2 regions of the Clostridium neonatale genome follow, and region 1 is predicted to be linked to the other one. Evidence: riboswitches for the same ligand, from Rfam matches in the RefSeq annotation. Region 1 holds a riboswitch; the other holds the start of a gene.

Region 1 (5,505 bases):
CTATCCTATCTGCTGTTTTAAAACCAATTCCTGATATTTCTTCACAAAGTATATAAGGATTCTCAGATACAATATATTTAGCATTTGGTCCAAATTTCTTATATATTTTCACACATTGATTACTTGTAACACCATGTTTGCTAAAATATAAAATTATATCTTTTAAACCTTGCTGCTCAATATATGATTCATATATTATTTGAAATTTCTTTTCTCCAATTCCCTCTATCTCCATGAGTCTCTCTATATGGTTTTCCATTATATCTAAAGTTTCTTCTCCAAACTTTTCTATTATCTTCTTAGCAGTTATAGGACCTATTCCATGAATCACACCTGCGCTTAAATATTTTTCAATCCCATCAATTGAGTTTGGAAGAATTTCTTCGTAGTCTTGAATATTAAATTGATTACCAAATTGTTTATGCACTGTCCAGTATCCAGTTAACTTTACATTTTGACCTTCCTTTATAAAAGGTACTGTACCAACAGCGCTAACTAAATTTTTATCAGCTCTAATCCTGCATACAACATATCCTGTTTCTTCACTTTTAAAAACAATATTTTCAACAAAACCATTAAGAACTTCCACTACTATCTCTCCAAACTATGATTTAAACTTATACTTCTCTTTATATTATTTTAATTATATCATAAGTTTAATTTATAATTTTATACTATTTATTGAATACTTCTCTTCTATTATATAAGTACAGGAATATATCATCCTATATTCTTTTATATCCATATTCTCAAAATATATATTTCTAATTTAAGTCAATGTTTATAAACGATTGTCACATATTTTAAATTTTAAAAAAGCAGGAAATTAATTAAAACTTCCTGCTTCTATAAATACTAAATATATTTTTTGATTTCTTCTACCTTATTTAATTGTTCCCATGGCAGATTAAGATCTGTTCTGCCAAAGTGGCCATAAGCAGCTGTTTGCTTATATATAGGTCTTCTTAAATCAAGATCTCTTATTATAGCTCCTGGTCTTAAATCAAATACCTTTTCAACTATTTCAACTATTTTATCATCTGATAGTTTTCCTGTTCCAAAAGTATCAACAGTTATTGATACTGGTTTAGCAACTCCAATAGCGTAAGCTAATTGTATTTCAAGCTTATCAGCTAATCCAGCAGCCACTAAGTTTTTCGCAACCCATCTTGCAGCATAAGCAGCAGATCTATCAACTTTTGTTGGATCTTTTCCTGAGAATGCTCCACCACCATGTCTACCATATCCACCATAAGTATCTACTATAATCTTTCTTCCAGTTAATCCAGAGTCACCTTGTGGTCCACCAACAACAAATCTTCCAGTTGGATTTATAAAATATCTTGTTTTATCATCTAATAATTCTTGTGGTACTACTGCTTTAATAACATGTTCTTTAAGATCCTTTTCTATTTGTTCTAATGTAACATGCTCATCATGTTGAGTAGATATTACTATTGTATCTATTCTCTTTGGTTTTTCATCTTCATATTCAACTGTTACTTGTGTCTTACCATCAGGCCTTAAATAGCCTAATGTACCATCTTTCCTTACTTCAGTAAGTCTTCTTGATAATCTATGAGCCATATGAATTGGTAACGGCATATATGCATCAGTTTCATTTGTAGCAAAACCAAACATCATTCCTTGGTCTCCAGCACCTACTGCTTCAACCTCATCTTTCTCACCTTTTCTTGATTCTAAAGCTTCATCAACACCCATAGCAATATCTGCTGATTGTTCATCTATTGTTGTCATAACAGAACAAGTATCGCAATCAAATCCGTATTTAGCTCTATCATATCCAATTTCTCTAACAGTTTCTCTAACTACTTTAGGAATATCAACATAACAATTTGTTGATATCTCTCCCATTACCATAACCATTCCTGTTGTTGTACATGTTTCACATGCTACTCTAGCATTTGGATCTTGTGCTAAAATTGCGTCTAATACGCCATCTGAAATTTGATCACACATTTTATCTGGATGACCTTCTGTAACTGATTCTGATGTAAATAATCTTCTCATATTTTTCTCCTTCCGCTTGTACTCCTTATCTTTAATCATGAAATAATTCGAGTAAAAGTGAAAAATCTCACACTTCTTAATATTTTTTATACTGTCTTAAAAGAAATACCTTTTATATGCAATAAAAAAACTCTTCGATAAGAAGAGCGCGATTACACAATACTTTCTTATCTTGTAGAAAATCTTTCTACAGGAATTGGCACCTTGTAATTAAACAGGTTGCCGGGTTTCACTGGGCCCTATCCCTCCACCTCTCTTGATAAGAGTAACAATATTTTATTTTCGTAATTTATTCTACCACATAATATTTTTATGGTCAATATTATACAATAAACATAATATATCATATAATCTATAATATATTCTATTCATGCATAAATTGATACAACTATTTACTTTTCAACTTTTATTTCAAGATAAAATAAAAAACTCAGAATAATAATTCTGAGTTTTGGTGGAGGAAGATGGATTCGAACCATCGAAGCGAGACGCAACAGATTTACAGTCTGCCCCCTTTGGCCACTCGGGAATTCCTCCTTAATTGGAGCTGGCAATAGGAATCGAACCTACAACCTGCTGATTACAAGTCAGCTGCTCTACCGTTGAGCCATGCCAGCATATTTCTTATTTAATTGTTATAATATAAATATTTGGTTTAAATGGTGGAGGAAGATGGATTCGAACCATCGAAGCGAGACGCAACAGATTTACAGTCTGCCCCCTTTGGCCACTCGGGAATTCCTCCACAATTGGAGCTGGCAATAGGAATCGAACCTACAACCTGCTGATTACAAGTCAGCTGCTCTACCGTTGAGCCATGCCAGCATATTTATATTTTTTAGATGGTGGGCACAACAGGGCTCGAACCTGTGACCCCCTGCTTGTAAGGCAGGTGCTCTCCCAGCTGAGCTATGCGCCCATCTAATGGTGGAGGAAGATGGATTCGAACCATCGAAGCGAGACGCAACAGATTTACAGTCTGCCCCCTTTGGCCACTCGGGAATTCCTCCATTAAGTTTTGTTGGTGTTTTTGTTCACATCAACAATAGTTAGTATATATTCAAAGTACTTATATTTCAACTCTCATATATGCTTATTTAGATAAATTATATCGCTATATATTCTATTTACTCTTTATTTCTTCATTTTAATACACTAAACATATTTATTTTTTAGTATAGAATTAAGTTCTTCAATATCTATAAGCGGACTTAATATTTCTTCTATTTTTTTATATTCGCTTTCAGGCAATCTCCTTTTTAATTTTCTGAACGCTTTTATGATTTCATCTTCACTACATGTATTAAGCTCTTCTTTTACTAACTCTATTTCAAATGTTGATAATGGTGAAAGTATACTATCAAGTTCCTTTGATTGACTATTATCTAGTTCTTCTAACAGAATTACATCATCAACTTTGCACAAAGATCTTGTATCACTAAATACTTCAGTGCTTTGCATTGGATCATCTTTTTTATTATCTATATCTGGATTCCAAAATAATGCTATAGACATGTTCATTATTAAAGTAAGTGTAAATATTATAAATATAATAATTTTTTTCATTTTCTCCTCCTTACATTAGTATTTATTGCCATTTATTTATTTTTATATACTATTTTTTCATTTTCCTAAATATACATATTCTATAAGGAGGGATGCCTTTAATGAATTTAGATAATAACCATAGTTCCAAAAGCTTTTCATACAAGCTATCTCATGAATTAGAAAAATACATTAATTCTAATACAATAATTGTTTGTATTGGCACTGATAAATGCATAGGTGATTGCCTTGGTCCATTAGTTGGTTCAATATTAACTGAAAATTTCTTTCCATTGCCAGTATACGGGACATTATCAGAACCAATCCACGCACTAAATATAGATGAACGTTTAAATAAAATAAAAGAACTTCATCCAACTGCTAATATCATAGGTATAGATGCATGTCTTGGAAATCAAGATGATATAGGTGAAATTCGCATTAGAGACTATGCTATTCATCCTGGAAAAGGAGTAGGAAAAGAGCTTCCCGAAGTAGGTATGGCTTCTGTAATAGGTATTGTAGATTCTAGCGAAAATTCTGATTTATTCTTTTCTAGAAGCATCCGATTATCTTTTATTATGGATATGGCAAAGATTATATCTAGATCATTAATTAATGCTTATAATTTAAATAATGATTTATTTCCTAAGCTTTCGCTAGACATTTGAATTAATACCTAAGCTTTAATTACTTTTTTAATTTTATAAAAAGCATCGAGAGATTTTCAATAAAAAGAAAATCTCTCGATGTTTTATTCTATAAGAACTATTTGTTGTGAATTTACTTCTCTATCTAATCTATCTAAATACCCTAATACTTCTCCTGATCCATTAACAACACATTCTTCTGCCCCTTCTGCAACTGTCACTGCTACACCGGTTTTAAATTGAATAAGCTTATCCAACCCATTAATCAATGAACCTCCACCAGTCATTACAATTCCCTTTTCAATAATGTCTGCTGCTAATTCCGGTGGTGTTCTTTCTAAAACGATCTTTACACAGTCAACTATACTTTGCACTGGCTCTTGTATTGCAAGTCGTATTTCTTCTGTATTAATTTCAACTTCATCTGGTAGACCTGTAACTAAGTTTCTACCTTTCATCATACATGATAAATTTCTGGCATTTTTAAATGCTGAACCAATATTTATTTTTAATTCTTCAGCAGTTTTCTCGCCAATCATTAATTTATATTCACTTCTTACATACTTTATTATAGAGTCATCGAACTTGTCTCCTGCAATTTTAATTGATTCTCTTTCAACAACTCCTCCTAAAGATATAACAGCTATATCACAAGTACCTCCACCAATATCTACCACCATACATCCATTAGGCTTAGTGATATCAATTCCTGCTCCTATAGCAGCAGCAAGAGGTTCTTCTATTATGCGAACAGTTTTAGCACCTGAATTCATAGTTGCATCAATAACTGCTCTTTTTTCTACTTCTGTTGCTTCTGATGGTACACATACGACAACATTTGGTGCTCTTAAATTTCGCTTGCCAGATGCCTTTTTAATAAATTCCTTCAACATTTTTTGAGTAAGATCATAATCAGATATAACACCATCACGTAAAGGTCTTACTGCAACAATGTTTCCCGGGGTTCTACCTATCATTTTTCGTGCTTCGTCACCAATGGCTAATATATTCTTATTATTATTATTAATTGCTACAACTGATGGTTCTTTTAAAACTACACCTTTTCCCTTTGCATAAACTAGAACTGTTGCTGTTCCTAAATCTATAGCAAGATCTGTCCCCGTTCTCCAAAAGCTCATTTTTATTCACTCCTATAATACATATTACTTCCTTACTTTACATAATTCTACTAATTATATATTATAGTCGTTATTCTTCTAAGATTCAATAGCTTTATATTTCATTTTAGTAGCTTCTCCACCTCTAAGATGTCTTTCTG
Region 2 (5,505 bases), on a different contig from region 1:
ACGCACTCTCTAAACATTCTATGAACACTTTCACTATATTCGGATCAAATTGCTTTCCCGAATTCTTTTTTAACTCTCTAATTGCTTCATCTTTAGATAAGGCATTCTTGTAAACTCTATTAGTAGTCATAACATCATAAGCATCCGCAACGCTCACTATTCTCGCTATAAGAGGTATCTTGTCCTCTTTAAGTTTCAGCGGATATCCATTTCCATCCCATCTTTCGTGATGAGTTAATACACCTTTAGCTACACTTTCTAGATGATTTGCAGCTTTAATTATTCTATATCCCTTTTCTGTATGACTTTTTATAATCCCAAATTCTTCTTCTGTTAAATTATCTAATTTTAATAATATCGACTCATTTATCCCTATTTTTCCTATATCATGCAATTTTGCTACTAATATAAGCTCATCCATAACTGAAAGTGGCAATGATAGTCTTTCCCCTATTTTTATGGAATTTTCAACAACCCTCTCTGTATGTGCTTTAGTTTCTAAACTTTTTTCCTGCAATGTAGCCTGTAATGATGATATTACTGAGCTATTAAAACTATTTTTTTCTAATAATTTTTTTCTATACACCATATCTTCGGCTTCTTTTAAAGTATCATATATTGATTTATCTAAATCATAAGTAACTGAATATCCTAAAGCTATACTTATTTTTATTAAATCATGTTTATAATTATTGCAGCTATCTATTATATTCTTTATTAGAGTTTCACACTCATTTTCTTTTGCCTTTGGAATTATAATAGCAAATTCATCTCCACCAATTCTAAAAATTAGTTCATTCCCTTTACAAACATCTTTTAAAACTTTAGTTGTTAATTTTAATAGCTCATCGCCTTCTTCATGACCTAATGTATCATTAACTATTTTGAGGCCATTCGTATCTCCCATTATTATACCCATAGGTAAATTTTCTTCTTTAAATATTTTCTTTGCTTTTTCTTCAAAACATGTCCTGTTGTATACTTTAGTTAAAATATCCGTATAACTTAAATACTTTAATTTTTTTTCTATCTTTTTTCTATCAGTTATATCTAATAATAGCCCTATTATTCCACTTACTTCATTATTATCATTTAAAACTGGTGTCTTAATGATTTCCGTGTATAAATTTTCTCCATTCCCTAATTCTATTTTCTCTTCTTTTTTTACTGTTTTTTTAGTTTCAAAAACTTTTTTATCTTCTTGAATAAATCTATTCTTTGACTCACATATCGATTCATTTAACGGATTCTTATTTTCTATTATGCTTTCCTTATCTTTGCTAAGTAAATCATCAAATTTCTTATTAGTATACAGATATCCTAATTCTCTGTCTTTATAAAAGATTCCAGCTTGAAGCGAATCTAAAATCATTTCAGTAATACTTTCTTCTTTAGATATTATCGGAATATCTATTCCCGCTATTCCTTCTAATTTCCCATTATCATCTATCAATGGAAATACCGTAGAATCTACTTTTATTCCTTCATTTGTGTATCTCTTCTCTTTTACAGTAGACATACTATTCAATGCTTTACTGCACATTTCATTACTTTTATCAGCTATTTCTTTTCTGTATAAATCTTCTTCACATAACCCTATAATATTTCCCTTTTTTATATTATTTATATCTATATATCTCTTATTTGTATATATGAAGCGTAAGTCTTTATCTTTTATCCATATAGATTGCGGGACTGCATCAACCAAAAGCCTAAATATTTTTATATCCATAAATACCTCCTTCACACTAATTAATATATAATCCATATTATGATTATTAATGTAAATCGTCCCTTAAACAAATCATACCAAACATAATATTTCTCAATAATATCTAATTCTATATTATATAAATTATAACATTATACTATATCAATCAAAACTACTAGATATTACTTATTATAATATACTAAAAATACATAAAACAAATCTTCACTAATAAACCTTTGTTTTATGTATTTTACATATTTAAATATACATATATTCATTATAATAATCTTTTTTTAATAAAGTTTCAATTTTATCCATGTATTTTTCACATTTTACAAAAGTAAATTTATGAATAAACTTACTTTTAATCTCTAATCCCTCTCTTGAATTATCTTTTAACAATCTATATGTAGTCAATGCCAGCATTTTAGCTATAGCTATATATCATCGATTAATTCAATAATTTTTTCTTGAACTTTATCCATAATAAATTTCTCCTATAAATGCTTTAAATTATATCATCAGTTTTAACAGTGTCCAGTATTATCTCTTTTTTTATTTTTTAGATATTAATATATTATTTGGAAGCCAGTTAAATAAATTAATAGTATTTAATTTATATATTATTATAATAATTCATATAATTCCTATTATATTTCTATAAATCATTGACAGTCAAAATAATACATGTATAATATTAAATAACAAATAAATATTTATTACTCTTATTACGAGTGGTGGAGGGACTGGCCCTATGAAACCCAGCAACCTGATAAACTTTCATTTAGTTTATTGTGGTGCTAAATCCTGCAGGTTTACCTGATAGATAAGATTGTCATTGTTATTTATGTACGCATAAGTCACTTCTTATCTCGAAGTGACTTTTTTTATTACACTTTTAAGCGCGCAATGTAATAAAATTTTAATTTAATTATTAGGAGATGATATTTTATGAATATAGAAACACTTTCAGTACAGGGATCGTCAGGCGGAGATGAAAAGACAGGAGCTATAAGCTTTCCTATTTATCAAACTGCTACATTCAAACATTTAGGACTTAATAAAAGTACCGGTTACGATTATTCTCGTGATACAAATCCAACTAGGGAAGAAGTAGAAAAAACTGTAGCTAAATTAGAAAAAGGTATAGGTGCAATTGGCTTTTCTTCTGGTGTTTCAGCAATTGTCTGTTGCATTCATCTTTTTAAATCTGGTGATCATATAATATTATCTGAAGATTTATATGGTGGAACTTTTAGACTGTTCAATGAAACTTTTAGTGATTTTGGAATAACCTATTCTTTTGTAGATACTACTAATACTTCTAATATAAAAAATGCTTTGAATGAAAATACTAAAGCGATATTTATTGAAACACCATCCAATCCTACTATGAGAGTAACTGATATAAAGGCAGTTGGCAAAATCTCAAAAGATAATAATATACTCTTAATTGTTGATAATACATTTCTAACCCCGTACTATCAAAAACCATTAACACTAGGTGCTGATTTGGTCATACATAGTGGCACAAAATATCTAGGAGGACATCATGATTTATTGGCTGGCTTCATTGTTGGCAATGATAAGAATTTACTTGATAAGCTAAAAAGAACACATATGTCAATTGGAGCAACTCTCTCTCCATTTGACTCCTGGCTACTTCTTAGAGGAATAAAAACCCTTCATATAAGATTAGATAGAGCTCAAGAAAATGCGCTAAAATTAGCAGAATTCCTAAAATCAAATTCTAATGTTAGCAAAGTATTATATGTGGGCTTAAAAGACTTTAATGGATATGATGCTAATCTAAAACAAGCCACTGGTTTTGGTTCTACATTATCATTTAGGATTAAGGACAAGTCATTGGTTCCAAAGATATTAGAGAATGTCAAAATAATTAAGTTTGCTGAAAGTCTTGGAGGTGTAGAAACACTTATAACTTATCCATTTACTCAAACTCATGCAGATATTCCTGAAGATATAAGGCAACGTCTAGGAATAGACGAATATCTACTAAGATTGTCTGTTGGTATTGAGAATGTTAATGATTTAATAGATGATTTACAAAATGCCCTTAATTCATAGAAATAAAACTATATTTTATTTCCTATATATATAAATCTAATATCAGAAAATTATAGTCTATAAAATAAATTACTAATTAAATGAGGTGCTAAAATGAATTTTGGAACAAAATTAATACATGCAAGTGGAGATATAGACAGCGCCACTGGTTCTGTAAGTACTCCAATATATCAAACATCAACATTTCATCAATTTGATATAAATAATTTTGGAAAATATGATTATTCTCGATCTGGAAACCCAACACGTGATATTCTTGAAAATTTAATTTCTGAACTTGAAGGAGGTGTAAGAGGATTTGCTTTTGCTTCAGGAATGGCAGCAATTTGCTCAGTTCTTTCACTTTTTTCTGCTGGAGATCACATTATAATTTGCGGTGATGTATATGGAGGTACATATCGTGCTGCCACTCAATTATTTTCTAGATTTAATATCGAATTTACATTTGTAGATGCATCAAATATAGATGAAATCGCTAATGCATTTAAAGGAAATACTAAGGGCTTATATTTAGAAACGCCATCAAATCCTTTATTAAAAGTTACAGATTTAAGATTTGCTTCTAATATAGCTAAAGCTAATAGATGTATTACAATAGTTGATAATACATTTATGTCTCCTTATCTACAAAGACCTTTAGAACTTGGTGCAGATATAGTAGTTCATAGTGCAACAAAATTTCTAGGCGGACATAGTGATGTTATCTCAGGACTAGTTGTAACAAATAACGATGAAATTGCTAATCAAATATATAAAATACAAAATACTTTCGGTGCTGTCCTTGGACCACAAGACTGCTTCTTGCTAATAAGAGGAATTAAAACATTAAAAGTAAGAATGGATGCACTTCAAAATAACGCCTATAAATTAGCAAAATGGCTTAATGAACAAGATGAAGTCGAAAAAGTATATTATTTAGCTTTAGATTCTGCTGAAGGAAAAGAGCTTCATTTTTCTCAAGCATCTGGCGCTGGCGCCGTTTTGTCATTTAAATTTAAGTCTTTAGAAACAACAACTTATTTTTTAAATCATGTGAAAAATGTAGCCGTAGCTGTAAGTTTAGGTAGTGTTGAAACTATTGTTTCATATCCTGCAAAAATGAGCCATGCTTCAATTCCAGTTGAAAAAAGAAATGATTTAGGTATCACAGATACATTAATAAGAGTATCTGTCGGCCTTGAAGATATTGAAGATTTAATAGCTTCCTTCAAAGAAGCTATTGTTTAGAACATAAATATATTCTGTAGAATCAGAATTTAGTGGATAACAACCGAAATTCAATATATGATAGGCTCGATTGCAGGGAAATTTAAGCTTTTAATTTCTTAATGCAATACTACGCCTATCATATATTGAATTTCTTTGTTTTGCTCTAAAATCATAGATGTCTAACTTTTTTTAGTTATAATTTATGTTTTTAGGAATATTACAAGTCTAAAAATATAGTTTTCAATCACTTGTAATAATTTAGGAAGCTACTTATAAAACACCGGTATCCACCAATAAATAAGCAAAGATCCGAATTGCAGCATAGCTGCTCTTCTTATAAGTGCACATTTGTAAGAATTTAAATTCATATATTTATAAAAATATATCTGGATACTCAGAGTTTATATGGAATAAAGAAATAAAGCATTTATGTTGGCGGTGTCTTGCATTGAAAAATGAAGCTTTAAAATTTTTCATCAATGATTGTTCCAAAATTG

The links. Region 1 has a riboswitch for S-adenosylmethionine ahead of metK (methionine adenosyltransferase). Riboswitches for the same ligand answer to the same signal wherever they lie in the genome.
Region 2: linked by a shared signal. The riboswitch ahead of CNEONATNEC86_RS19425 (trans-sulfuration enzyme family protein) and the one ahead of metK (methionine adenosyltransferase) in region 1 are both predicted to bind S-adenosylmethionine.

What each region holds. Positions count from the first base shown of each region.
Region 1 covers NZ_UICR01000001.1:575,165-580,669, reverse strand. The annotation lists gene recD2 (SF1B family DNA helicase RecD2) at 1-589, opposite strand, end outside; gene metK (methionine adenosyltransferase) at 856-2,031, opposite strand; SAM riboswitch class I at 2,196-2,297, opposite strand; tRNA gene CNEONATNEC86_RS02800 (tRNA-Tyr) at 2,484-2,568, opposite strand; tRNA gene CNEONATNEC86_RS02795 (tRNA-Thr) at 2,574-2,648, opposite strand; tRNA gene CNEONATNEC86_RS02790 (tRNA-Tyr) at 2,692-2,776, opposite strand; tRNA gene CNEONATNEC86_RS02785 (tRNA-Thr) at 2,782-2,856, opposite strand; tRNA gene CNEONATNEC86_RS02780 (tRNA-Val) at 2,875-2,950, opposite strand; tRNA gene CNEONATNEC86_RS02775 (tRNA-Tyr) at 2,957-3,041, opposite strand; gene CNEONATNEC86_RS02770 (hypothetical protein) at 3,187-3,597, opposite strand; gene yyaC (spore protease YyaC) at 3,699-4,247, shown strand; gene mreB (rod shape-determining protein MreB) at 4,331-5,365, opposite strand; gene spoIIID (sporulation transcriptional regulator SpoIIID) at 5,444-5,505, opposite strand, start outside.
Region 2 covers NZ_UICR01000003.1:259,453-264,957, forward strand. The annotation lists gene CNEONATNEC86_RS19420 (sensor domain-containing diguanylate cyclase/phosphohydrolase) at 1-1,732, opposite strand, end outside; SAM riboswitch class I at 2,434-2,544, shown strand; gene CNEONATNEC86_RS19425 (trans-sulfuration enzyme family protein) at 2,663-3,799, shown strand; gene CNEONATNEC86_RS19430 (trans-sulfuration enzyme family protein) at 3,893-5,026, shown strand.